3 regions of the Natronoglycomyces albus genome follow, and region 2 is predicted to be linked to each of the others. Evidence: predicted binding sites of a transcription regulator. Region 2 holds the regulator's gene; each other region holds the start of a gene.
The links. Region 2 encodes HrcA, which represses chaperone genes, less so after heat shock. Its sites were predicted from a motif close to CTTAGCACTCNCNNNNNGNGAGTGCTAAG; they were not measured.
Positions count from the first base shown of each region.

Region 1: a site for HrcA is predicted at 2,134-2,162, ahead of groL (chaperonin GroEL). Genes of this name have one in related genera too.
Region 3: a site for HrcA is predicted at 4,311-4,339, ahead of groES (co-chaperone GroES). Genes of this name have one in related genera too.

Region 1 covers NZ_CP070496.1:320,274-327,905, forward strand. Annotated here, with positions in the region: gene JQS30_RS01325 (GNAT family N-acetyltransferase) at 1-249, shown strand, start outside; gene JQS30_RS01330 (hypothetical protein) at 1,044-2,075, shown strand; gene groL (chaperonin GroEL) at 2,328-3,953, shown strand; gene JQS30_RS01340 (GNAT family N-acetyltransferase) at 4,150-4,455, opposite strand; gene JQS30_RS01345 (GNAT family N-acetyltransferase) at 4,773-5,354, shown strand; gene JQS30_RS01350 (right-handed parallel beta-helix repeat-containing protein) at 5,449-7,440, shown strand.
Region 2 covers NZ_CP070496.1:2,763,754-2,771,385, forward strand. Annotated here, with positions in the region: gene JQS30_RS11850 (PhoH family protein) at 1-663, opposite strand, end outside; gene JQS30_RS11855 (histidine triad nucleotide-binding protein) at 985-1,332, opposite strand; gene JQS30_RS11860 (16S rRNA (uracil(1498)-N(3))-methyltransferase) at 1,351-2,076, opposite strand; gene dnaJ (molecular chaperone DnaJ) at 2,624-3,772, opposite strand; gene hrcA (heat-inducible transcriptional repressor HrcA) at 3,804-4,814, opposite strand; gene JQS30_RS11875 (CapA family protein) at 4,957-6,162, opposite strand; gene hemW (radical SAM family heme chaperone HemW) at 6,514-7,632, opposite strand, start outside.
Region 3 covers NZ_CP070496.1:3,134,529-3,142,160, reverse strand. Annotated here, with positions in the region: gene topA (type I DNA topoisomerase) at 1-1,952, shown strand, start outside; gene JQS30_RS13480 (DUF4344 domain-containing metallopeptidase) at 2,084-2,884, shown strand; gene JQS30_RS13475 (class I SAM-dependent methyltransferase) at 2,954-4,165, opposite strand; gene groES (co-chaperone GroES) at 4,504-4,803, shown strand; gene groL (chaperonin GroEL) at 5,009-6,652, shown strand; gene JQS30_RS13460 (VOC family protein) at 7,477-7,632, shown strand, end outside.

The DNA of each region.
Region 1 (7,632 bases), 1.5 Mb from region 2:
ACGCACATCATGCTTGGCGATGAGGAGCATTGTTATATCGGGGACACGATTGTTGATCCTGACCATCGTGGGCACCGGCTCGGGGCGCGTTTGAAGGTCGTCAATGAGCGGCAGCTGTCCCAGTGGCGGCCCAGCATGCGATACATCCATACGTGGAACGCCGATACCAACGGTTACATGATCTCGGTCAACGAGGAACTGGGCTATCGAGTGTATTGCACCGACCAGGAGCTACAGAAAAAGCTCTAAGTGGACTAACGCAGGGCGCATTTCCATGTGTGCACAGGGGCATTGAACACGCGCACGGCTCCTTTGGCGCCGTTGTGGAGGTGTGGGGCTTATGTAAAAGGCATTCTCGCCGGCTCGTTTACTTGCGTAAACGTCGCCTTCTGCGGCTTTGAACTAGCACTTGTGCATAAGGCCCGTACGCTCTTGCCTAAACCTTGGGAATCGCACTACTGTGGATCTGTTCGGTGAGCTGGCATCAAAGATGTGAGTTTGTGGCTTCGGTTTGCCAGGTGGACGCAGGTCCACCAACCCGCTAACCGCGTTGCACAGGTGCCGCCAGAACGGGCGGTACCGCTGGCCCGGGTGAGGCGCGTTTTCGCGCCTCACCCGGGCATTTTGGCTTTCGGTCCACAGCCCGCGCGCCTTATCCACAGGCTCGCAACAATTCCTTGCCCGCCCCGGCCGCACCTGCCAGTATTCGGATAGGGGCGCGCAGATATTGATAAATGTGGATTTAACGTTATCCACAGGGCGAAAAGTATTTCTTGAGCCCAAACGGAATTCTTGCGAGGATGGAATTGGGGGTCCCCAGAGTGAGAAAATCTCGCATTGGTGGGCCGTGGCGGTCGCCCAGCAGCTCCCCGCCCTATCGATTAGCACAAGCCAGCACGCATCCACAGAGCCAAGCGAAGACCAGCCCGCGTAAGAAATAGCCGTCCCGGCGCGCTGGCTGCAAGCGCACAGGCCAAAACCGGGTCGCCGCAGCGGCCCCAAAAAGAACGCCCCCGGCCCCGGTAGCGCATAGTATGCGGAATATGACCGGACAACAACCGCCCTCAGATCCCGCATTCAATCCGGGCCAGCCCGATCCGGACTCCCCAATAGCCCGAGGAGCTCAACCAGAACCGGAAGCCGCCAACCTTCCCGGCCCCGACCACCACTACGGCTTTGAACCAGACGCCGAAGACATCCCGCCGCGAGACAACCCCTACTGGGAAGACGACGGGCTGTGGGAAACCTCCGACCCCATCGTCACCGGAGACTTCGGGTCATGGTGCCAAGCCAGCCTCGGGGTCATCCAACGCAGCTGGCGCTCCATGGGAATCGTCCTCGGGCTCGGAGTCGTCCTCCCCGGATGGGTGTTCAGCCTGATAGGTCTACCCTCCTACTTCACGCCAGGGGAGGGCTTCCGCATGGCCGGGGACGTCGTGGTGACTCCAGTCGGCATCGCTGGCATCGGCCAAGGGCTCACCGGGCTAGTGCTGGTCTACTTCTCCGCCGCCGCGTTCCTCGCCGCCACCCGCATCGCCGTAGCTGAAGCCGCCGGCGGCTTCCTCAGCCTGCCCGAAGCGATCCGCTACGGGCTCAGACGCGGTGGAATGCTGTGGCTATGGGTGATAGTGAGCTTCATCATCGTCAGTATCGGCATGGTCCTGCTCGTCTTGCCGGGCCTATGGGCCCTCTTCGCCCTCAGCCTGATCATCGCCGCCTACGCATTCGACCAGCATCGCAACCCGCTGGGCCGCTCCATCGAACTGACCCACTCCGCACTCGGCCCCGCCTTGGGACGCGCCGTGTTCAGCTGGCTGGTCGCCATCTGCCTCACCAGCGCCATCCAGATCTCGGTATACGTACTCGGTTCGATGCTCCTCGCGACCATCGAGGGCTGGTTTAGTGTCGTCGTGGCCACGATCATCCTCGGCATCATGTCCATTTTGATGATCGCCACGTATATGTGGATCGTCTCCGCCCACCTGTGTACGTACGCCTTTTTGCGCGGCCGCAAGGAACCCCTCACCACGACCCAACTGGCCGCCGAAGCCGCTCCCGCCCAATTCGACACCTAACGCGATGGGCCGCAAACATCTACTGACCAGCCCTGAGGGCCTCATCACGGGTACCCAAGTTGGCACTCTCGGCGCGAGAGTGCTATACCTGAGTTAGCACTCGAACATACCGAGTGCTAATCAACGTTGGGGTGGCGGAGTCACGGCTCGCCAGTCGCAGGGTGACTGAAGTGAGCACGTGGCACAGTCGTCGCGGGCCAGCTGCCTCAGAAGAAAAGCACTAAAGAGCAATCCGGAAGGAAGCCAAACACAATGGCGAAAATGATTGCGTTCGACGAGGAAGCTCGCCGTGGACTAGAGCGAGGAATGAACATCCTCGCCGACGCCGTTAAGGTGACGCTCGGCCCCAAGGGCCGCAACGTTGTCCTCGACAAGAAGTGGGGCGCACCCACCATCACCAACGATGGTGTGACGGTCGCCAATGACATTGAGCTGGAAGACCCTTACGAAAAGATCGGCGCTGAGCTGGTCAAGGAAGTCGCCAAGAAGACTGACGACGTAGCCGGTGACGGAACCACCACCGCCACCGTGTTGGCCCAAGCCCTCGTCAAGGAAGGCCTGCGCGCCGTTGCCGCCGGAGCCAACCCGATCGCCGTCAAGCGCGGCATCGAAAAGGCCGTCTCCGCGGTGACCGAGCAGCTGCACGGTCTGTCCACCGAGGTCGAGACCAAGGAGCAGATCGCCTCCACCGCCTCCATCTCCGCCGGTGACAGCACCGTTGGCGACATCATCGCCGAAGCGATGGAGAAGGTTGGCAAGGAAGGCGTCATCACCGTCGAGGAGTCCAACACCTTCGGGCTGGACCTCGAACTCACCGAAGGTATGCGCTTCGACAAGGGCTACCTGTCCGGTTACTTCGTGACCGACCAGGACCGCATGGAAGCCGTCCTAGAGGACCCCTACATCCTCATCGCCAACTCCAAGATCTCGGCGATCAAGGACCTCCTCCCCACCCTCGAGAAGGTCATGCAGGCCGGCAAGCCGCTGCTGATCATCTCCGAGGACATCGAGGGCGAAGCGCTGGCGACCCTGGTCGTCAACAAGATCCGCGGAACCTTCAAGACCGTCGCGGTCAAGGCCCCCGGCTTCGGTGACCGTCGCAAGGCCATGCTGGGCGACATCGCCATCCTCACCGGTGGCCAGGTCATCTCCGAAGAGGTCGGCCTCAAGCTGGAGAACGCCACGATCGACCTGCTGGGTACCGCCCGCAAGGTCGTCATCACCAAGGACGAGACCACCATCGTCGACGGTGGCGGCTCGCAAGAGCAGATCGACGGCCGGGTGGCCCAGATCCGCGGCGAGATCGAGGCTTCGGACTCCGACTACGACCGCGAGAAGCTGCAAGAGCGTCTGGCCAAGCTGGCCGGCGGTGTTGCCGTGATCCGCGTGGGTGCCGCCACCGAGGTGGAGCTCAAAGAGCGCAAGCACCGCATCGAAGACGCCGTTCGCAACGCGAAGGCCGCCGTCGAAGAGGGCATCCTGCCCGGTGGTGGTGTCGCTCTGGTTCAGGCCGGTGTGGACGCGTTCGAGAAGATCGAAGCCGAAGGCGACGAAGCCGCCGGTGTGGAGCTGGTCAAGCGCGCCCTCGGTGCGCCGCTGCGCTTCATCGCCGAGAACGCCGGCCTTGAGGGCGGCGTCGTGGTGGAGAAGGTCAAGAGCCTGCCCGCGGGCGAAGGCCTCAACGCCGCCACCGGCGAGTACGTCAACATGCTCGACGCTGGAATCCCGGACCCGACCAAGGTCACCCGTTCCGCGCTGCAGAACGCCGCGTCGATCGCCGCGCTGTTCCTGACCACCGAGGCTGTCATCGCCGACAAGCCCGAGAAGGACGCTCCGGCGGCTCCGGCCGACCCGGGCATGGGCATGGGCGGTTTCTAAGCCCTAGCGCACCCATAGCTGTAGCCCCCTGAAAAGGGCGAACGCGAAGACGGGCTCTCGATCCAGCATGGATCGGGGGCCCGTTTGTCGTGGACAGCGCCCAACCTGAAGCCAGTGCCACAGGTGCGCAATCATCACCGCGCTGGGTCACGTTCGCGCTAGTGAACGAACCAGCGAGAATAGCGCCGGCGCGCTCTCAGTCACTCGAGTGGCCTCGTGCGTCCAGGTCGGCGTATTCGGGATGCTTCGATAGCCACTTCGCCACAAACGGGCACTGTGGATACGCCATACCGCCCTGTGCCCGTAGATCCGCGAACGCCGCCTCGGCCAGTTGATTGGCCAAGCCCTGGCCTCGGTACGCGGGGTCTACCTCCGTATGCGGGTACAGCGTGAACTTCTCCTGTTTGTCGAAATCCAGTTGGCCGATAAGTGACTCACCGTCCCAAGCCTCGAAGCGGCTCGCCGCGGCGTTCTTGCGAATGTTGATGGAGGATTCACTCATAGACATACAGTAGCCACAAGCGTTCCCACTTCCGGCGAAATGATGAGATAGGTTCTCGACCCTGACCGAATGGACGATGCGGTCCGAGACGGTCGCATCACAGTCGGCTCTGAGAAAAGCACAACGAGCATGGGTGCGGTAAGCTCAGAGGCTCTCCCAGTTCCTGACGGAATAGGTTCCGTGCCCCATGCGGCCCTGGTGAGGTGACCATCGGCCAGGCGCCATTGCCGGGCACGGAACCGTCGGAACTTCCAAGCCGGTCTCGACTTGCGCAAAAAGTGGTTACCTCCGAGCCGTATCCGGCCTACGCTCAGGCTATGGCCAACGTGAGCACTACCGATGATTTTCGACCCGACTTCTACCGCAAACCCACTCTGAGCGGGGACCTGGTGACCTTGGTGCCGCTGGGCGCCGACTACGGCGAACAGCTCTTCCATGCCCTAAACGACCCCGAGGTAGCTCGCCTCACCGGCAGTCGAGGCAGCTTCGAGCTCAAAAAACTCATGCCGATCATCGCCGCCCGCCGCTTTGCCGACGACAGGCTAGACCTGGCTGTCATCGACAACGCCACGCAAAAAGTCGTCGGCGAGGTCGTCCTCAACGAGTGGGAGCCCGAGAACCGCAGCTGCAACTACCGCATCGCGCTGGGCCCGCAGGGACAAGGGCGGGGATTGGGAACCGAGGCGGGCTGCCTCATTATCGACTACGGATTTCAGAAACTACGGCTCAACCGCATCAGCCTTGGTGTATACGCGTTCAACCCACGTGGCATCCGCTCCTACGAAAAGATTGGGTTCGTGGTCGAAGGGCGCCAGCGGCAGGCCCTGTTGTGGGACGGGGAATACGTTGACCACGTCATCATGTCGCTCTTGGCCGAGGAATGGCGACCCCGGCGCTGAGGTTCGGTCTAGGCGGCTAGCCGTTTCGTCGATATTGGAACACAATTGCGAATCAGTCCCTTGGGGTAATTGCGACAAAAAGTTAAGCTAAGTCATGTCCACCCCACGTAGATTCGTTCTCATCGCCGTGTTCGCGGCTGTGATCGCCCTCCCCGTTGTGACTCTGCCGATTTTCACCGGCCCCGTTATGGCACAAGAGAACGGGGACGAAGATGACGAGATCATTCTGCCCACCGACGACCCCGATATTGATCCCGACGAGGCACCCGAGTCGGAATCGGACGCCGACCATCCGGCACCCGAATACCGCGACGAGGGAAACTACCTTTTGGTGTGCCTGGACGACGAGACCGAGTTCAACGAACGCAACGCCGAACTGGACTACAATCAGGCATTTCGCAACCAAGAGCTCTATGGACAGTGCCAAGAGGATGGATTTAGCGAACCTCACGAGGCGTTGGATGCGGCCTCCGACGGGGACCGCATCATGATCCTGCCGGGCCGCTACACTTTGCCCGATCCGCTCCTCATCGAGGGCCTCAATGACATCCAGCTCGAAGGTATGGGCTCCGCTGCCCACCACATCATCCTCGATGCCCGCTTTGGCCTCGAAGAAGGCCTCGTCGTCACCGACTCGTCCGGTACATACCTAGCCAACCTCACGGTCCAAAACTCGCTGCACACCGGCGTCCGTTTCGTCAACACCGACACGTTCACCCTCGACCGAGTTCACGCCCGCTATAACGGGGCGGTGGGCCTGGAATTCCGCGACGTGTCCGACGGCAAAGTCACCGCCTGCCTTGCCAACGGGAACCCTTTCGCTGGAGTACACGCCACGGGAACCACCTCCTCCGAAGGTCAAGACTGGGGCTTGGAAGTTCACGGTTGCGAAATCAATGACAACCTCGTCGGGTTCTCCGCTACTGGCAAGGGTGAGGTGTTGTTGCGCGACAACTTCCTCCACCGCAACTCCACCGGATTGCTTGCCCGCTCCACGGCACCCGACGATCACCGGTTGCACGCCGAAGGAAACCTCATCGGTGAGAACAACTCCGACTTCTACCAGTACCTTGGTGCCGACGAATGTTCCCAGGCCTTGGAAGAGCGGCCCTGGCACGACAAGGTGCTGTGCCCGGTTGACTCCGTGCCCGTCGGCGTCGGCGTACTCATCGCGGGCTCCAATCACAACACCATCACCGGTAACCGCCTCTGGGGCCACCACGACGCGGCCGCCATGCTCTGGTGGCACCCGCACATGTTGTTCTCCGAGTTCTCCCCGCGTGGCCAGTCCGAAACGTCGCACCACAACGCCTTTGTCGACAACGAAATGGGGCGCCGCGCTGACGGAATGCGCGTGCCCAACACCAGAGACTTCTGGTGGGATGGGCAAGGCTCGGACAACTGCTTCCAAAATGGCAGCCGCCATCCCATTCCTTCCGCGTTGCCCGGCTGTTCAGACCTGGTTGGGCCCGACCGGCTTCTGGGCGACCCGATTCGCTTGGCCAAGCTCATGCACTGTTCCACCTCCGACCCCGCTGGCGGAACTCTCGCCGGTGGCTGCGACTGGTTTACCGCCTCCGGATCCGAGCGGATCGAGTTCCGCGTCGCCGTGGCCTTCGTCGCGCTGGTCCTGGTGCTGACGGGTGCCGGATGGATAGCGTCCGTTCGCACCAATCGACCACCGGCGGCGGGATCCATGATGTTCGCGTCATTGGCGGTCGTCGGCGGGGCCATTCTCATGCTGCTGGCCAGCTGGTCCGAGCGGGCCGACTACGAGGCCCTGTCCCTGGGGCTTATCGCTGGCGGCTGGGCTATGAGCGGCCTGGCTTGGCAGCGAGCCGGGCGCTACGCCATCGGAGCCATGACAGTCATCCTCGCTGCGGTGATGGGCTTTGACGCGCTTGACCGAGGCGTGTGGATGCTGCCGTGGATACCGGTCTCGCCCACCTGGGTGTGGCTGCTGCTCTTCCCCCTGTGGGCCGTCATGATCGTCGTGGCCATGTGGACACGACCGCGCGCGGACCGACGCGAGGAGGAAGAGGCACCACTGCCCCTGCCCCATGAACACAACCGCTTTGACTGGTAGGTCCCGACCCGCCGGTGCGGCGAGCCGCCGAGGAATCGGCGCGCATGGTTCGCCGCATCGACATTCGAGCTCGGCTCGATGACGCATGCGTATCTGGCTCTAGTCGCGCATGGCATTGAGGTGCAGGTGGGGCCACTGGGGCGTATCGACCCGAAAAGCCGGTTCTCAAGGGCCGTAATCGCAGATAGTGGC
Region 2 (7,632 bases):
GATCGTCCCCGCTTCCATGAGTTTGGGGATAGAGCCCTCGTCAAGCATGTCGTATAGCGCGTCGTAGAGAGGTCGCAAATACGGGTCGATTTTTTCCGAGAGAGTTCCCGGCAAGAAGCCCAGTCGCTCGCCCGCCTCGACAGCGGGTCGGGTGAGGATGATCCGGTTGACTTCCTTGTTCTGCAACGCCTGCACGGCCTTGGCCATGGCCAGGTAAGTCTTTCCGGTTCCAGCGGGGCCGATTCCGAAGACGATCGTGTTGTTGTCGATCGCTTCGATGTACTGGCTTTGACCAATTGTCTTGGGACGGATCGAACGCCCGCGTTTGGAGATGATGCTGTGCGTCAGCACGTCGGCGGGACGCTGGTGCGGTGACTCGGTGAGCATATTTTCGGCCCGGCGCACCACATCGGGGTTAACCGGCTCCCCTTTTTCGACCAGAATAATGAGTTCCTTGAGAAGACGTTCCAGGCTGGCAATTTGACCGTTGGCACCCTTGAGGGTGATGGTGTCCCCGCGTACATGTACGTCCACGCCTTGGGCATTGCGTTCCAAGTACCGGAGGTTTTCATCGGACGAGCCGAGCAAACCCAACATGGTCGTGGGGTCGGCTACGGTAATGGTCCGCAAAATTTGGTTGGCTACTGTCACACGGTCGGTCATATGCTTCGCCCCAACGGGGCTGTTCGCCACCTGCCTTAGTCGAATCAGTGCTCCGCTGCCCACTCACCTCATGAGTCCGATAGTCGGGTGTCACTGCGTTGATCAGCGGTATTTCCCAACCGCTCTTGGTTTATCCATGATATCGCCGCGCGAGAGAATCGGGCAATCCATTACCCGATTTATGCCATTTCAGCCGGATTGAACACAAGTGAGGTGTGTCTCCGCCGCGAGTCCGGTCTCGCAGCGGCGCGGCGCTACGAGAGTCGGGGGCCAACGTCCGGATAGGGGCGTCGGGTCACCTTGATCGGACAGTCACGCACGTTAACCCCCCAGCATTGGCCCCAACGGTTTACCACCGAGAACGTGCACGTGAGCATGGTCGATCTCTTGGCCCCCGTTGCGGCCGGTGTTCGCGATGAGGCGCCAACCGGTCTGGTCCAGGCCTTCTCCTGTGGCGACTTCGGATGCCACGGCGATCATTTCACCGGCCAAAGAGGGGTCCGCGGCGGTGACTTCCGCCAAATTGGCATGGTGTTGGCGCGGAATGACTTGGATGTGAGTGGGGGCGGCGGGGGCGATGTCGTGAAAGGCGATCACGCGCTCAGTCGAACGAACGACCCGGGCGGGAATCTCCTCACCTACGATCTTGCAGAAGATGCAGTCACTCATGTCTATAGATCGTACCGGTTACCAGCGGCCTAGGCGGGACTGCAAAACCGATAGCGCGGCTGGGCCCGCAGTGGAGGTGCGCAAGACCGTCTGGCCCAGACGGATCGGCGCGCCAAACTGGGTAAAGGCGGCCAGCTCCTCTGGAGTCAGGGAGCCTTCGGGCCCAATGATGAGGATGATGTCGCCGTCACCAACCAGGGAGACCCCGGAGAGCGGCTCAGTGGCTTCCTCGTGGAGAAGGAGCACTTGGGTGGCTTCGCGCAGGCGTTGGACCAGTTGTTTGGTGGTGTGGACTTCAGCGATGGTCGGCAACGTGGCACGGCGGGCCTGTTTAGAGGCTTCGCGGGCGACATTGACCCACTTTTGGCGGGATTTTTCGCCCCGGGGTCCCTTCCATTGAGTGATGGAGCGGGCCGATTGCCACGGAATGATCTCGTCAACGCCGATCTCGGTCATCATTTGGGTGGCGCGCTCTCCCCGGTCTCCTTTGGGGAGAGCCTGGGCGACGATCAAGCGAGGGTTGGGGGCGGGAATTGTCCGCCGGTGGCTCAGGAGGAGGTCAAGCTCGCCCTTGCGGACTGCGGTGACCTCGGCGTCGGCTAGATGGCCACTGCCGTCGGAGAGCGTGAGCTTCTCGCCCACTCGCAGGCGTTGCACATCTGCGGCATGATGTCCCTCGGGGCCGTCCAAGGTGGCCTGGTCGGTCGCGGGAAGCGCCTTGATGAGGAAGACCGGTTCGCTCACGTGTTGTTTCTCCTTGTACGTGCCGGGGCAGGCCTGCCCATGGTGTGGTCGCAACGGGGACTGTCGGTGCGATCTTGCCAGGTTACTGAACAGATCGGCTTATCCGAAGTCACAGTGAGTCCTCCGCCAGCCTGGCGTCACCGCGGGAGGGTGGCGCGCGGATGGTCGGCGTTGGTTTGGCAAAGGCGAACCTCGAGGCTGACCGGCCGCGCCCTTTGGTGCCGTTAATTCACAGGCGATGACATCGGCCTTTGAGGCCACCTGTGAGCCCTTGCGGGGGCGCGGCGATAGAAATCTTCAGGCTGGCCCTCCCCGGTCGAGAAGGGATGAGACGGCGGTGCCCATCGATAAAGATCGGCACCGCGCCCACGTACGTCTTGGTATGCCAAGCAGGAGCCCACGAGGTAGGCTCCGAGCTCTTCCTGAGCCACCGCTGACCACGGTGAATGACGCCTGACCAGTCACGTCACGGCGCTCAGGTTGGATGGCCCCAAAGCCGCTGAATCGCATGGCCAGCGGCCAGCCATATTGCCCGGATGGTGAACCGTTACGAATGACCGTTAAACGCATCACGCATCCGTGCGAAAAAACCCGAGCCCTGCTTAACCTCGACGATTTCCTCGTCACGGACTTTGGCGAGGCGCTTGAGCAGCTCTTCCTGTTCACCATCGATCTTGGTGGGCGTACGTACCTCAAGTTTCACGTGCAAGTCCCCGCGAGCACCGCCACCGCGTAGCTTCGGGACGCCCTTGCCGCGCACCTTGATGACGGTTCCCGACTGGGTTCCTGGCGAGACTTCGATCTCGTCCTTTTCCCCGTCCAAACCCTCCAAGTCCAGCTTCGTGCCCAACGCGGCGGCCGTCATGGGGATGCGGATCTTGCTGTACAGGTCCGAACCCTCCCGGGTAAAGACCTCATGTGGCTTCTCCCGCACCTCAACGTACAAGTCACCGGCTTCACCGCCACCGGGCCCAATTTCTCCTTCGCCGCCAAGACGAATGCGCATGCCGTCTTCGACCCCGGAGGGAACCTTGACAGTGATCTTCCGGCGCGACCGCACCCGGCCCTCGCCGCCACACTTGCCGCAGGGGCTCTTGATGATGCTTCCGTAACCGGAGCACGCCGAACAGGGACGCGCGGTGCGTACCTGGCCAAGGATCGTACGCTGCACCACGTGCACTTCACCGGCCCCGCCACAGGTCGAGCACGACTCGGGCTTCTCATTGCCTTCGGCACCGTGCCCGTCGCATCCGTCACACAAGATCGCGGTGTCGACCGTAATCGGGGCTTCGGTCCCAAACGCGACTTCCTCCAACGACAGGTCCAGGCGCAACAGTGCGTCGTTGCCGGGCCGCTTGCGCGAACGCGGACCGCGCCGCATTCCCGCGCCCATTCCCCCGCCTCCGAAGAAGGCGTCCATGATGTCTTCGAACCCCATGAACGGACCGCCCGCGCCAGGCCCACCGCCCGCACCGGGCTGTGCGTACGGGTCGCCCCCGGCATCGACGATGGCCCGCTTTTGCGGGTCCATGAGCACCTCGAAGGCCGCGTTGATCTCCTTGAACTTGTCAGCCGAGTCAGGCGAGTCGTTCACGTCCGGGTGGAATTCGCGCGCCAGCTTCCGGTAAGCCTTTTTCAACTCATCGGCAGTGGCATTTTTTTCCACCCCGAGAATCCCGTAGTAGTCCTTAGCCACGTGTGTACTCATCAGTCTCTTCGTAGTGGGTTTACTGGTTTTGTTCCAAGATTTCGGATACGTAGCGGGCTACCGCTCGCACCGCAGCGATAGTACCCGGATAATCCATGCGGGTCGGTCCGACAACTCCCATATTCCCCACTGGGGTACCGGCCCCGTAGCCAGTGGCGACCACGGAGGTGGCGTGGAAGTTGGCGTTTTCGTTCTCATCACCGATGCGAACTTGCAGCATTGCGGTGTGGTCGACGTGCCCTAGCAGTTGCATGAGCACGACTTCCTCCTCCAAAGCCTCCAGGATGGATCGCAGCCCGCCTTCGAAATCGGTGCGGGTGAGGTTGGCGGCCCCTGCCACAGCCAAACGTTCGTCTCGCCGTTCCACGAGTGTCTCCAACAACATGTTGGAGAGCGCTTCGACGGTCGTGCGCAACTCGGGGCGACATTCATCGGCCAGCGCGTATATGAGCGGCGGCGTCTCCGAGAGTGGTTGCCCGACGAGTTTTTCGTTGATGAGGCTGCGGATGGCGGTCACGTCGGCTTCAGAGGTGTCGGTGGGAAGTTCGACGTGACGTTGTTCGACTCGCCCTGTGTCGGCAATCATGACGAGCATGAGCCGACGCGGGGACATGGACACCAACTCGAGGTGGCGTACCCGCGAGCGGGACAAGGACGGGTACTGCACGACGGCGACTTGGTGGGTGAGCTGGCTGAGCAGCCGCACGGTGCGCAAGACGACGTCGTCGAGGTCGATGGCTTCTCCGAGGAGCCGATGCACGGCGCGCCGTTCGGCGGCCGATAGCGGCTTGATCTTGCCGAGCCGGTCGACGAACAGTCGATAGCCCTTGTCGGTGGGAATACGTCCGGCTGAGGTGTGTGGCTGATGTATATAGCCCAGTTCTTCCAGGTAGGCCATATCGTTGCGCACCGTGGCCGCGGAGACGCTGAGCCGCTGGTTCTCCACGACAGTCTTTGAACCAACGGGTTCATGGGTGGCGACGTAGCCCTCAACGATGGCGCGCAAAACTTCTAGCTTGCGGTCGTCCATCGAGTCACTACCTTCCTGCTAGTTGTGCCTGTCCGGTTTAGGGGCGCGATCGAGACGTCCCCCGTTCGGCTTCGGCGAACACCGTGCTGAGCCCGGATCCGCATCACTTAATTTTGGCACTCAACGCCCTAGAGTGCCAAGTTTAGCCCGAGCCTGTGACTGACCCGGCGCCGAGGCATAACGCCTGGTCATCACCGGGGAACTGGAGCACTCCATCGTCGGAGACAGTGACGGCGTTCTCACCGAAGTCCGCAGGAGATAGCTCATTGACCTCGGCAAAGGTGCCCTGCTCGGCATCGAGCGTGGGGCGGCCGTCACCGGCCATGCGAGTGGGCACGATATGGCCGCCGACCACGTGGCCCGTGTCGGGGTCGATATCGACTTGCAGGATCGCGCCCAGCCCGAGAATGCCGGTCCCGTTGAGAACAGAGCCGCCAAAGTTGCCGATGCTGTAGGCGATGAGTCCGCCGTTGTACATCTCCATGCCCCGGATGACGTGAGGTCCGTGTCCGACCACGAGGTGGGCGCCGTTGTCGATACAGGTGCGGGCGAAGGCCACCGTGTTGCCACGGTCCTCTCCCAAGTACTCCTCGGTCCCCTCTGGGGTGCGGCGGGCGTCCACACCCTCGGCTCCGAGGTGAGCCGTCGCCACCACGATGTCGGCAACCTCGGAAGCCGCGCGGACCAGTGCGGCAACCGCGTCGAGATCGCGTACGTCGGTGAACATGTAGTAGGGGGCGAAACCGACCGTCGCGACGGTGACTCCCTCCACCTCGATCTGTGTGATCTGGCCTTGCATGCCGGTGAGTTTCATGCCCGCGTCTGCCACGGCCTGCTCGGTTTCGGCCGCGCCATCGGGGCCGGCGTCCCAAGCGTGATTGTTCGCGACATTGAGCACGTCGAAACCGGCATCGGCGAAGATGGCCGCGTATTCGGGAGGCATACGGAAGTACGAGCAGCTTCCTTCGCATTTGACCCAGTCGTCGCGCAAGGAAAGCGCGCCTTCGAGGTTGGCGATGACCACGTCGCCTTCTAGGTGGTCGACGACCTCGTCGAAGAAGTCGACTCCGCCATTGGCGGGGAGCTGGTCGGGTGCCGCCCCGAGCACGGTGTCACCGACGTGGGTTATGCGGATGGTGGTGTCTTCGGGCTCTGGAGACGGTTCTGGGGAGGGGGGCATGGACTCGGCACCGCCCTCACCTCCCAGATCGGTGGGTTCCTCCTCTGAGGAGCAGGCAGCGACCACGGCCAGGGCGGGCACGGTGGTGAGCAGGCTGCGGCGGGCGAGACGTGCCCGTGGTGGCGAGGTGGGGGCGGGCAAAGCGGCATCTGGGTCCAGAGGTGACATGAGGTGGATTCCCTCCATGGGAAACGCGGTGCGCACTGGCACGTTCACGTTCGGGCGAACTGTGGAATTGGGCAAGACGCACAGATAGGGATTACGTGCTTGTTTCGAGGTTTCTTTCCTGCTGTGGTGGCTCATGGTTGAGGGGAATGGCAATTTCTCGCTATTCCTAGGCTCACTTGCCGGCGTTATCGCACTTTGCGGACATCTGACCGCGGGTTCGCAAACGCTGGTCACTGCCGGTGCCCACCCACGCTGGTGGGGCATGGTTCGCACCGACTCCGGTTAGGGACCTCATCCCCGCCCTCCTCACCGCGGGCCACACCTAAGCCAGGCTTTAAGTATGAGGGTGTTTCAGGTGGTGAGGTCGCGAATGACCGCGTCAGCTAGCAGCCGACCGGGCAACGTCAACTGGATCGTGCCCTCTTCGAAGGCATCCGCATCGGCCAGACCGTCGGCAACGACCTGCCTAGCTGCGGCAATACCATCTTCTCGCAGCGACGATACCCGCATCCCGTCCCTGAGACGAGTCCGAAGCATCACAGTCTCCAAATATTGATCGTCAACTGTAAGGCTTTCGTGATCTTCGATGGGCAATCGCGACTCTGACAGGGCCGCCGCATAGCGGGCCGGGTGTTTAACGTTCCACCAACGCACACCAGGCAGGGACGAATGCGCGCCGGGCCCGGCACCCCACCAGTGGCCACCCCGCCAATACTGGAGGTTGTGTCGGCAGTGGTCGCTGTCGGAGCGAGCCCAATTGGACACCTCATACCAAGTGAAACCTGCCTGGGTGAGCAGCTTCTCGGCAGCAAGATAACGGTCGGCCGCCACATCGTCGCTGGGCTGAGGAACCTCATTGCGGCGGACCCGACGAGCCAGGGCCGTGCCTTGCTCAATGATGAGAGCGTAGGCCGAGACATGGTCGACGCCCGAGTCAATGACGGCCCGCAGGGTGTTCTCAAAATCGGCAGCCGTCTCACCAGGAGTTCCATAGATGAGGTCAAGGCTGACATGGTCGAAACCAGCCGATCGGGCCCAGCCGACCGCGTCCAGTGCCCGTTGAGGTGAGTGTTGCCGATCAAGAATGGTCAGCACATGCGATGCGGTTGATTGCATCCCCAAGGAAAGGCGAGTGAAACCGCCCTGGCGCAGCTGGCGCAGGTAATCGGCGCTGACCGACTCCGGATTGGCCTCAGTGGTAACTTCAGCGTCCGCAGCCAATCCAAACTGATCGCGAATCTCGCCCAAGATGGCGACAAGATCCCCAGCGGGAAGCAACGTCGGCGTCCCTCCGCCGAAAAAGACGGTATCGACCTTGGGCACGGTGGGGAACCGAGCGGCGGCAAGCCGGATCTCAGCACGCACCTGCTGGGCATATGCCTCCCGGGACACCCCCGGGCCTAGCTCTGTGGCCGTATAGGTGTTGAAATCGCAGTAACCACACCGGGAAGCGCAAAAGGGCACGTGGAC
Region 3 (7,632 bases), 370 kb from region 2:
TTGATTCCAAGCCCTACCGGCGTCGCCCCTATGCCCCGTTCATCACCTCGACGCTGCAACAGGAGGCCTCGCGCAAGCTGCGCCTGTCCTCGGCGCAAACTATGCGGGTAGCCCAGCGGCTGTACGAAAACGGGTACATCACCTATATGCGTACCGACTCCACAAACCTGTCCCAGACAGCCGTGGCGGCCGCCAGAAGACAAGCCGCACAGCTTTTCGGGGAACAATATCTGCCCGCCGAACCGCGCAGCTACGCGCGTAAGGTCAAGAACGCCCAAGAGGCGCACGAGGCCATCCGACCCGCAGGCGACGACTTCCGCACCCCCAAGGAAGTCGCCGCCCACCTCACGCCGGAAGAACACCGCCTCTACGAGTTGATCTGGCGGCGTACGCTCGCTTCCCAAATGATCGACGCGACCGGAAACTCGACGTCGGTGCGCATTCGGGCCGTGTCGTTGTCCGAGGAGGCTTGTGACTTCGCCGCCTCCGGTAAGACCATCACCAACCCCGGGTTCCTCAAGGCCTATGTCGAATCGCTCGACGACGCCTCGGGAGAAGCCGACGACGCTGAGCGCCGCCTGCCCGAGATGCAGGCCAAACAGCCCCTGGTCGAGCGCGGCCTCGAACCCAACGGTCACACCACCCAGCCGCCGGCGCGTTACACCGAGGCAACCCTGGTCAAGGGTCTCGAAGAGCGCGGCATTGGCCGCCCATCCACCTACGCCTCGATCATGCAGACCATCCAGGACCGTGGCTACGTCTTCAAACGCGGCCAAGCATTGGTGCCCTCGTTCCTGGCATTCGCCGTTATTGGTCTGATGGAGAAGCACTTCCCGCGCCTGGTCGACTATGGCTTCACCGCCGGGATGGAACAGGAACTCGACGAGATCGCCACCGGCAACGCCGCCTCGATCAACTTCTTGCGCTCCTTCTACTTCGGTGGAGAGGGCGAGGAAGGCTCCGTGGCCTCCTCCGGCGGTTTGAAAAACCTGGTCGATGAGGAACTAGGGCGCATCGACGCCAGGGGCGTCAACTCCATTCCGCTGTACACCGATGAGGAAAATCGCCGCGTCGTGGTGCGCGTCGGTCGCTACGGGCCCTATCTGGAACGTACGAGAGCCGACGCGGAGCCCGGCGAGGCCGGAGAGCGCGTCTCCGTACCCGCCTCCGTTGCCCCGGACGAGCTCACCCGAGCCAAGGTCGAGGAGCTCTACGAGATCGGTTCGGGGGAACAGGAACTGGGCACCCATCCTGAGACCGGCGAACCCGTTCACGCCAAGACTGGTCGCTACGGCCCCTATGTCACCAGTGGGGAGAAAACCTCCTCGCTCTTGACCGGGCAGAAGCTCTCCGAGATCACCTTGGAAGACGCCCTTAAACTTCTCACCCTGCCGCGCCTGGTCGGGCACGACGAGGACGGTGAGGAGATCCGCACCGGCCTGGGGCCGCACGGACCCTACGTGGTCAAGAAGCGCGACTACCGATCCTTGGCCGAGGAAGAGCAGCTCTTTAGCCTCACTCTCGAACAGGCGAAAAAGCTACTGGCCGAACCGAAACAGCGTGGACGTCGCACCGCCCGCCCGCCGTTGAAGGAACTTGGCGCAGACCCAGTCACCGGCAAGGACGTCGTCATTAAAGACGGGCGCTTCGGACCCTACGCCACCGACGGCGAAACCAACGCGTCGCTGCGTAAGACCGACACCATCGAGGCGATGACGATTGACCGAGCCGCCGAACTTCTAGCCGAACGGCGCGAAAAGGTCGCCTCGGGCGATGTGGGCAAGAAGACCGTGAAGAAGGCGGCTAAGAAAACCGCGAAGAAAGCCGCCAAGAAAGCCGCCAAGAAGGCTGTGAAGAAGACAGCCAAAAAAACCGCGAAGAAAGCCGCCGCGAAGAAGACGGCGAAGAAAGCGGCCAAGAAGTCCACCAAGAAAGCCGCAACCGACGAATAGATCTCAGCCGAGGCGGCCAAGGGCCCATGTGGTCCATCGGGTGGCACAGGCCCGAGGCGAGGAAGCCTCAACTGGGCCCCGCTCGCACAATGCCGCTACTGTCACTATCAAAACACTGAAAGGCGGAGGCATTGCGGGCCGCAACTGGGAACAAGACTCACGCCACCGAGACGGTTAGCCATGCCGCCGTGGCGATGATTCTAGCCGCGGTCGTACTCACCGGCTGTTCGGCCGCTCCCGGCGGCCCGGCCCAGTCCGGCACGATCACCGTCGAATACGAACCCACACAAAAGCATCCACAAGCGCGAGACCTACTTGTGGAGGGCGCGGTCATGGACACCGCGGCCGAAGAGCTCGCCGCCGAACTGTGGCTGGTCGACGACCTCCATTTGCTTGCCACCGACTGCGACACGAACAACGCCTACTATGACCCCCAAGTCAGTCAAGTCACCATCTGCTACGAACTCATCGAGGAATACCGGCTCAGTGCCGACATCCATCAGCGGCCGACTGATCGTTTCGTACACTCGCTAGTCACCGAGACGACCTATCATGAGATCGCGCACGCGCTCATCGACCAGCTGGAATTGCCCATCACCGGCAATGAGGAAGACGTGGCCGACCAGTTCGTCGCCTACCAGCTCCTTGCCTCCGAGGAAGACCATCGCGACATTCTGCTGGATGTCATCGACCAATACTTGCACTATGGCGAGCATGCTCAGATCGACACCGACGCGCTGGCCGACACCCACTCGCTGGATTCCCAACGCGCCTATAACTACGCGTGCTATCTATATGGGTCGGACCGTGAGAAGGGCCAGAACCTCATTGAGGCCGAGGCTCTCACCGAGGAACGAGCGGAGTATTGCCCGGAGGAGTATCGGCGGGCAATGGAGGGCTGGACCATGTTGCTGGAAGACCACCGGCGATAGGTGCCAAGGCAGCGGTCACGACGACCCCTACCGGGGTGTGAATAACGGTGCGCCCCCGCAATGGCGTGTCTAACGATCCGGCTGGGCCGCATCCGGTGCGTACATTTGCCCCTGATCCTTCGGTGAGTACACCTCACGGCACAGCAGCGCCACATGTTGTTGGTCGACGCGCGTTGCCACCAAAGTGGCTTCCTTGGACCCGCGCAGATGTAGCTGCTTGCGGAATTCATCGGGCACGATCCCGGTGCCACGCTGTTTAATGGTCAACCGCCCAATTCCGCGCTGGGCCAAAAGCGGACGCAGTTTACGAGGCTGCAAGGGCCACACTTCTTCGACTTCCCACACTCGCGCCAAGGGATGTCGCCGTGCCTGATCGGCGTACATGTAGGCGATGTCCGGATGCGCCAGGTGGGCCTTGAGGATCTGGGCCAACTGGGCGACTAGACCCGAGCGCAGGACTGCTCCGTTGGGTTCGTATAGGTACCGAGCCACGGGGCCGACTTCGGCGCTATCGCGGCCGGTTCCGGTCAGTTCATGCCAACGCCCATCCACGAACGCGGCGGCTCTGCGTTGGGTGGACGTGGGCGGTTCCAACCACAGACACGCCTCCACGACGTCGCGTTCGACCGCCACCCATTCGGCTTCGGCCTCCGGTGGGAGCCACCGATGATCCACGCCAGGGCTGAGTTTCAAGGCGACACCGCCGCTAAAAGCACTGGTGGGGCGCAAGCGTTCGAGGAGGGCGTCCAGGGGTGGCGAGTACTGGGAGGGGTCGAAGACGCGGCCTTTTCCGCCTCTGCGGGCCGGGTCGCTAAAGACGGCGTCGCAGCCGGTGAGGTCGACCTCCATCGCGTCAGCGTGGCGCACTTCGATGCGGTCTTCCAGGCCTAGGGCGTGGGCATTGTGTTGCACGAGCTGGGCTGTGTGGGCGTCTGCCTCCACTGCCATCACGTCGATTCCCGCTCGCGCGAAAGCGTAGGCGTCGGCTCCTATCCCACAGCCGAGGTCGGCGACCCGGGTGGCTCCCAGCTGCGCAAAGCGTTCGGCTCGCCGGGTGGCTACCACGGCACGGGTTGCCTGCTCGAGTCCCGCCCGGGTGAATAGCAGCCGCTTCGCGTCGGCGGGAGCGAATTTGCCCTCGGCTCGCTGTCGCAGTTGCGCGAATGTGAGTGCCTGTGCCACGAGCTGTGGGTCGGTCACGCTCTTTCGCAGCTCTAGGGCCGCGCGGTTGCCATGAGCGGCCAAGGCTTGGGAGGCGGCCGCCAAGAGATCTTCGTCCACCTCTTCATCATCCCTGACGATCAGGCAGGGCGAGGTACCCTCCCAAACCGGAATGAATCGGTCGCCCCCCGGAGGGCTACGCAGTGATGAGTGCGACGTTCAGCACGCGGCGTTGACGCTTTCTACCAGGCGTATTACTCTTAGGCTTAGCACTCGCAGTCCGAGATTGCTAAGCGCTACAATAGTCATTAGCGCTCTCGGTGCGAGAGTGCTAATTAAGCGAACATGTGAGCGCTCACCGCGCCTGCGCACAGCCGGTTTCGACACCCGCGACGACGGACCCGGCCGCACCAGGCATCGGTGGCGAACTAACCACACATCAACGTTGGAGAGTTAAAGTGAGCAAGGCTGCAATCAAGCCACTGGGCGACCGCATCGTAGTCCAGGCCAACGAGGCCGAGACCACCACCGCCTCCGGAATCGTTATCCCCGACACCGCCAAGGAGAAGCCGCAAGAGGGCACCGTCCTGGCTGTCGGTCCGGGCAACGTCGACGACAAGGGCAACCGCATCCCGGTCGACGTCAACGTCGGCGACGTCGTCATCTACTCCAAGTACGGCGGAACCGAAGTCAAGTACGCCGGAGAAGAGTACCTGGTGCTTTCCTCGCGCGACGTGCTCGCGGTCGTCGAGAAGTAAGCCTCACGTAAGGTCTCGCCCTCCCCGAGTCTCATTCAGGGCAACACCTGCCGGGCCCTGGTCGGGCCGTTTGCCATCGGTAGACGTCTCCTCCTTCGGCCCTGTGGGAACCCACGTGAATGAGCCTCCTTGACGGGAGGCGGGACCTTCGTTCGTTCGCAAGCGGTGAAACCTGGCGAACGAGGCCCGAGAGAAAGGACATTAAATGCCGAAAATTCTCAGCTTCTCCGACGACGCCCGCCAGAACCTGCTGCACGGTGTGGACCGCCTGGCCGACACCGTCAAGGTGACGTTGGGGCCCAAGGGCCGCAACGTGGTGCTGGACCGCTCCTTCGGCGCGCCCGTCATCACCAACGACGGCGTCACGATCGCCAAGGAAGTGGAGCTGGAGGAGCCCTATCACAACCTGGGCGCCCAGCTGGTGAAGGAAGTCGCGACCAAGACCAACGACGTGGCCGGAGACGGAACCACGACCGCCACCGTGCTCGCGCAGGCCATGAGCCACGCGGGTGTACGGGCGGTGACGGCCGGGAACAGCCCGATCGCCATTCGCGCCGGCATCACCGCCGCGGTGGAGGCTGTCTCGAATGAACTGTTGAACAAGGCCACCGACGTGACCGGCCACGCCGAGATCGCCCAAGTGGCGACCATCTCGGCGCAGGACGCCAAGATCGGTGAACTCATCGCCGATGCGATGGACAAGGTTGGCACCGACGGTGTGATCACGGTGGAAGAGGGTTCAACCCTGCACACCGAGCTCAACGTCACCGAAGGTATGCAGCTGGAGAAGGGCTACATCTCGCCCAGCTTCGTGACCGACGCCGAGTCGCGCGAAGTCGTGTTCGAGGACGCCCACATCCTGCTGACCAACGGCAAGATCTCGGCGATCGAGGACCTGCTTCCGTTGCTGGAAAAGGTCATCGAGTCGGGCAAGCCGCTGCTGATCATCGCTGAGGACGTCGAGGGCCAGGCTCTGTCGACCCTCACGGTCAACGCGTTGCGCAAGACTCTCAAGGTCTGCGCCATCAAGGCTCCGGCCTTCGGCGACCGCCGCAAGGCGATCTTGGAAGACCTGGCCGTGCAAACTGGCGCACAGGTCGTCTCCGACGAGGTTGGTCTGGGTCTGAGCGACCTGGACCTGTCACACCTGGGCCGGGCCCGGCGCATCGTCGTCACGAAAGACTCGACCACCATTGTGGATGGGGCTGGATCGGACGAGGACGTGCAGGCGCGGATGCGTCAGCTGCGTACACAGCTGGAACAGACCGACTCCAGCTGGGACCAAGAGAAACTGCAGGAGCGGCTGTCGAAGCTCGGGGGCGGCGTAGCCGTCATCGAGGTCGGCGCGGCCACCGAGGTGGAAATGCGGGAGCGCAAGCACCGCATCGAGGACGCGATCAACGCGACCAAGGCCGCCGTGGAGGAAGGCATTGTTCCCGGTGGGGGAGCGGCTCTGCTGCACGCCCGCTCAGTGCTGGAGGACCTTGAGGTGGCTGCCGACGAGCAGTTCGGCGTCGAGATCGTCTCGCGTGCCCTGTCTGCTCCAGTGAGCCGCATCGCGCTCAACGCTGGCGAGTCCGGTGACGTAGTTGCCAACGAGGTCGCGAAACTGGGTTGGCGCGAGGGCTGGAACGCGACCACTGGTGTGTACGAGGACCTGGTTTCGGCCGGTGTCATCGACCCCGTGAAGGTAACGCGTAACGCGCTGCTCAACGCGGGCTCGATTGTCAGCATGCTGCTGACGACCGAGACTCTTGTGGTTGACAAGCCCGAGGACGACGACGAAGACGCTCATGGCCACTCCCACGGAGGACATGGCCACGCGCATCAGCACGGACCGGGCTTCTAGCTCTGTGAAATTAACTCAATGCGGTCGACACCCGCGCGCTGGATCGCACCGGCGGCGGTTGACTCGCCGTAGCAACGGTGGTGGCCCCCAAGCTTTGCTTGGGGGCCACCACCGTTTGTCGGTGTCGATGTCAAAGTGAGTCAGCCAGTGATGTCGTCTAGCTAGGGGAAAACCGGATCTGGGACCGAGGTCGTTGGCATTTGGATTGAGGGGCAACGGAACCAGCGGGCTGGGCGCTGAAAGTGATCTTGCGGTTTCACACTGTGGTTTTATAGTGTCAGAAACCTGACAAATGTGAGAGTCTCGCTTGGTTTCTAGATAAGGTGCAAGAGCCTTCGCGGTCTAAGGGGATCGGTGCCGCGAAGGCTTTACTATGCCCTGAAGCCGGTTTGGATCACGCAAACCACCGCGTGATCTTGCTCCGGCCTTCGATCCCAAGGGGCTCAGGGTCTAGGGATCATCCGCTCATTGCCCTACCGTCCACACACGTTCCGTGACTGATCGCATCGTATGTGCGGCCGGTGCAGACCCCTTCCGTTTGCTGCTGGGCGGAGGATGGGGCCGCGATGGCTATCCGGTGTCAGCGACACACAAACCCCGATGTGAGGCCGCACGCCCTCTCCGGCGGCAGCAACATCCCGCCCGCAATGTCACAGGCGCATCGTAGGGTTATCTGCGAACGTCAATTCAATCCCGCACCACGCTGAACTGCGAATAGTGGTGCCGCCAAATGGATCGGCGCGGGTACCCGTGACCTTTCATGCGGCCATGCCGTCGTTGATATCAGGCAAGCACGCTCCCACACATCTTATTTGGAGGTCGACATGAAGATCGGCAACATAACATTCGACTGTGCCAACCCACGGTCTCTGTCGCACTTTTGGTCGGACGTGCTGGGTTACCCCCGAGCCGAATACCCGCCCCAGCTGCGGGAGCAACTATTGGCCAACGGCCTCACCGAAGAGGATCTGCTACAGCGA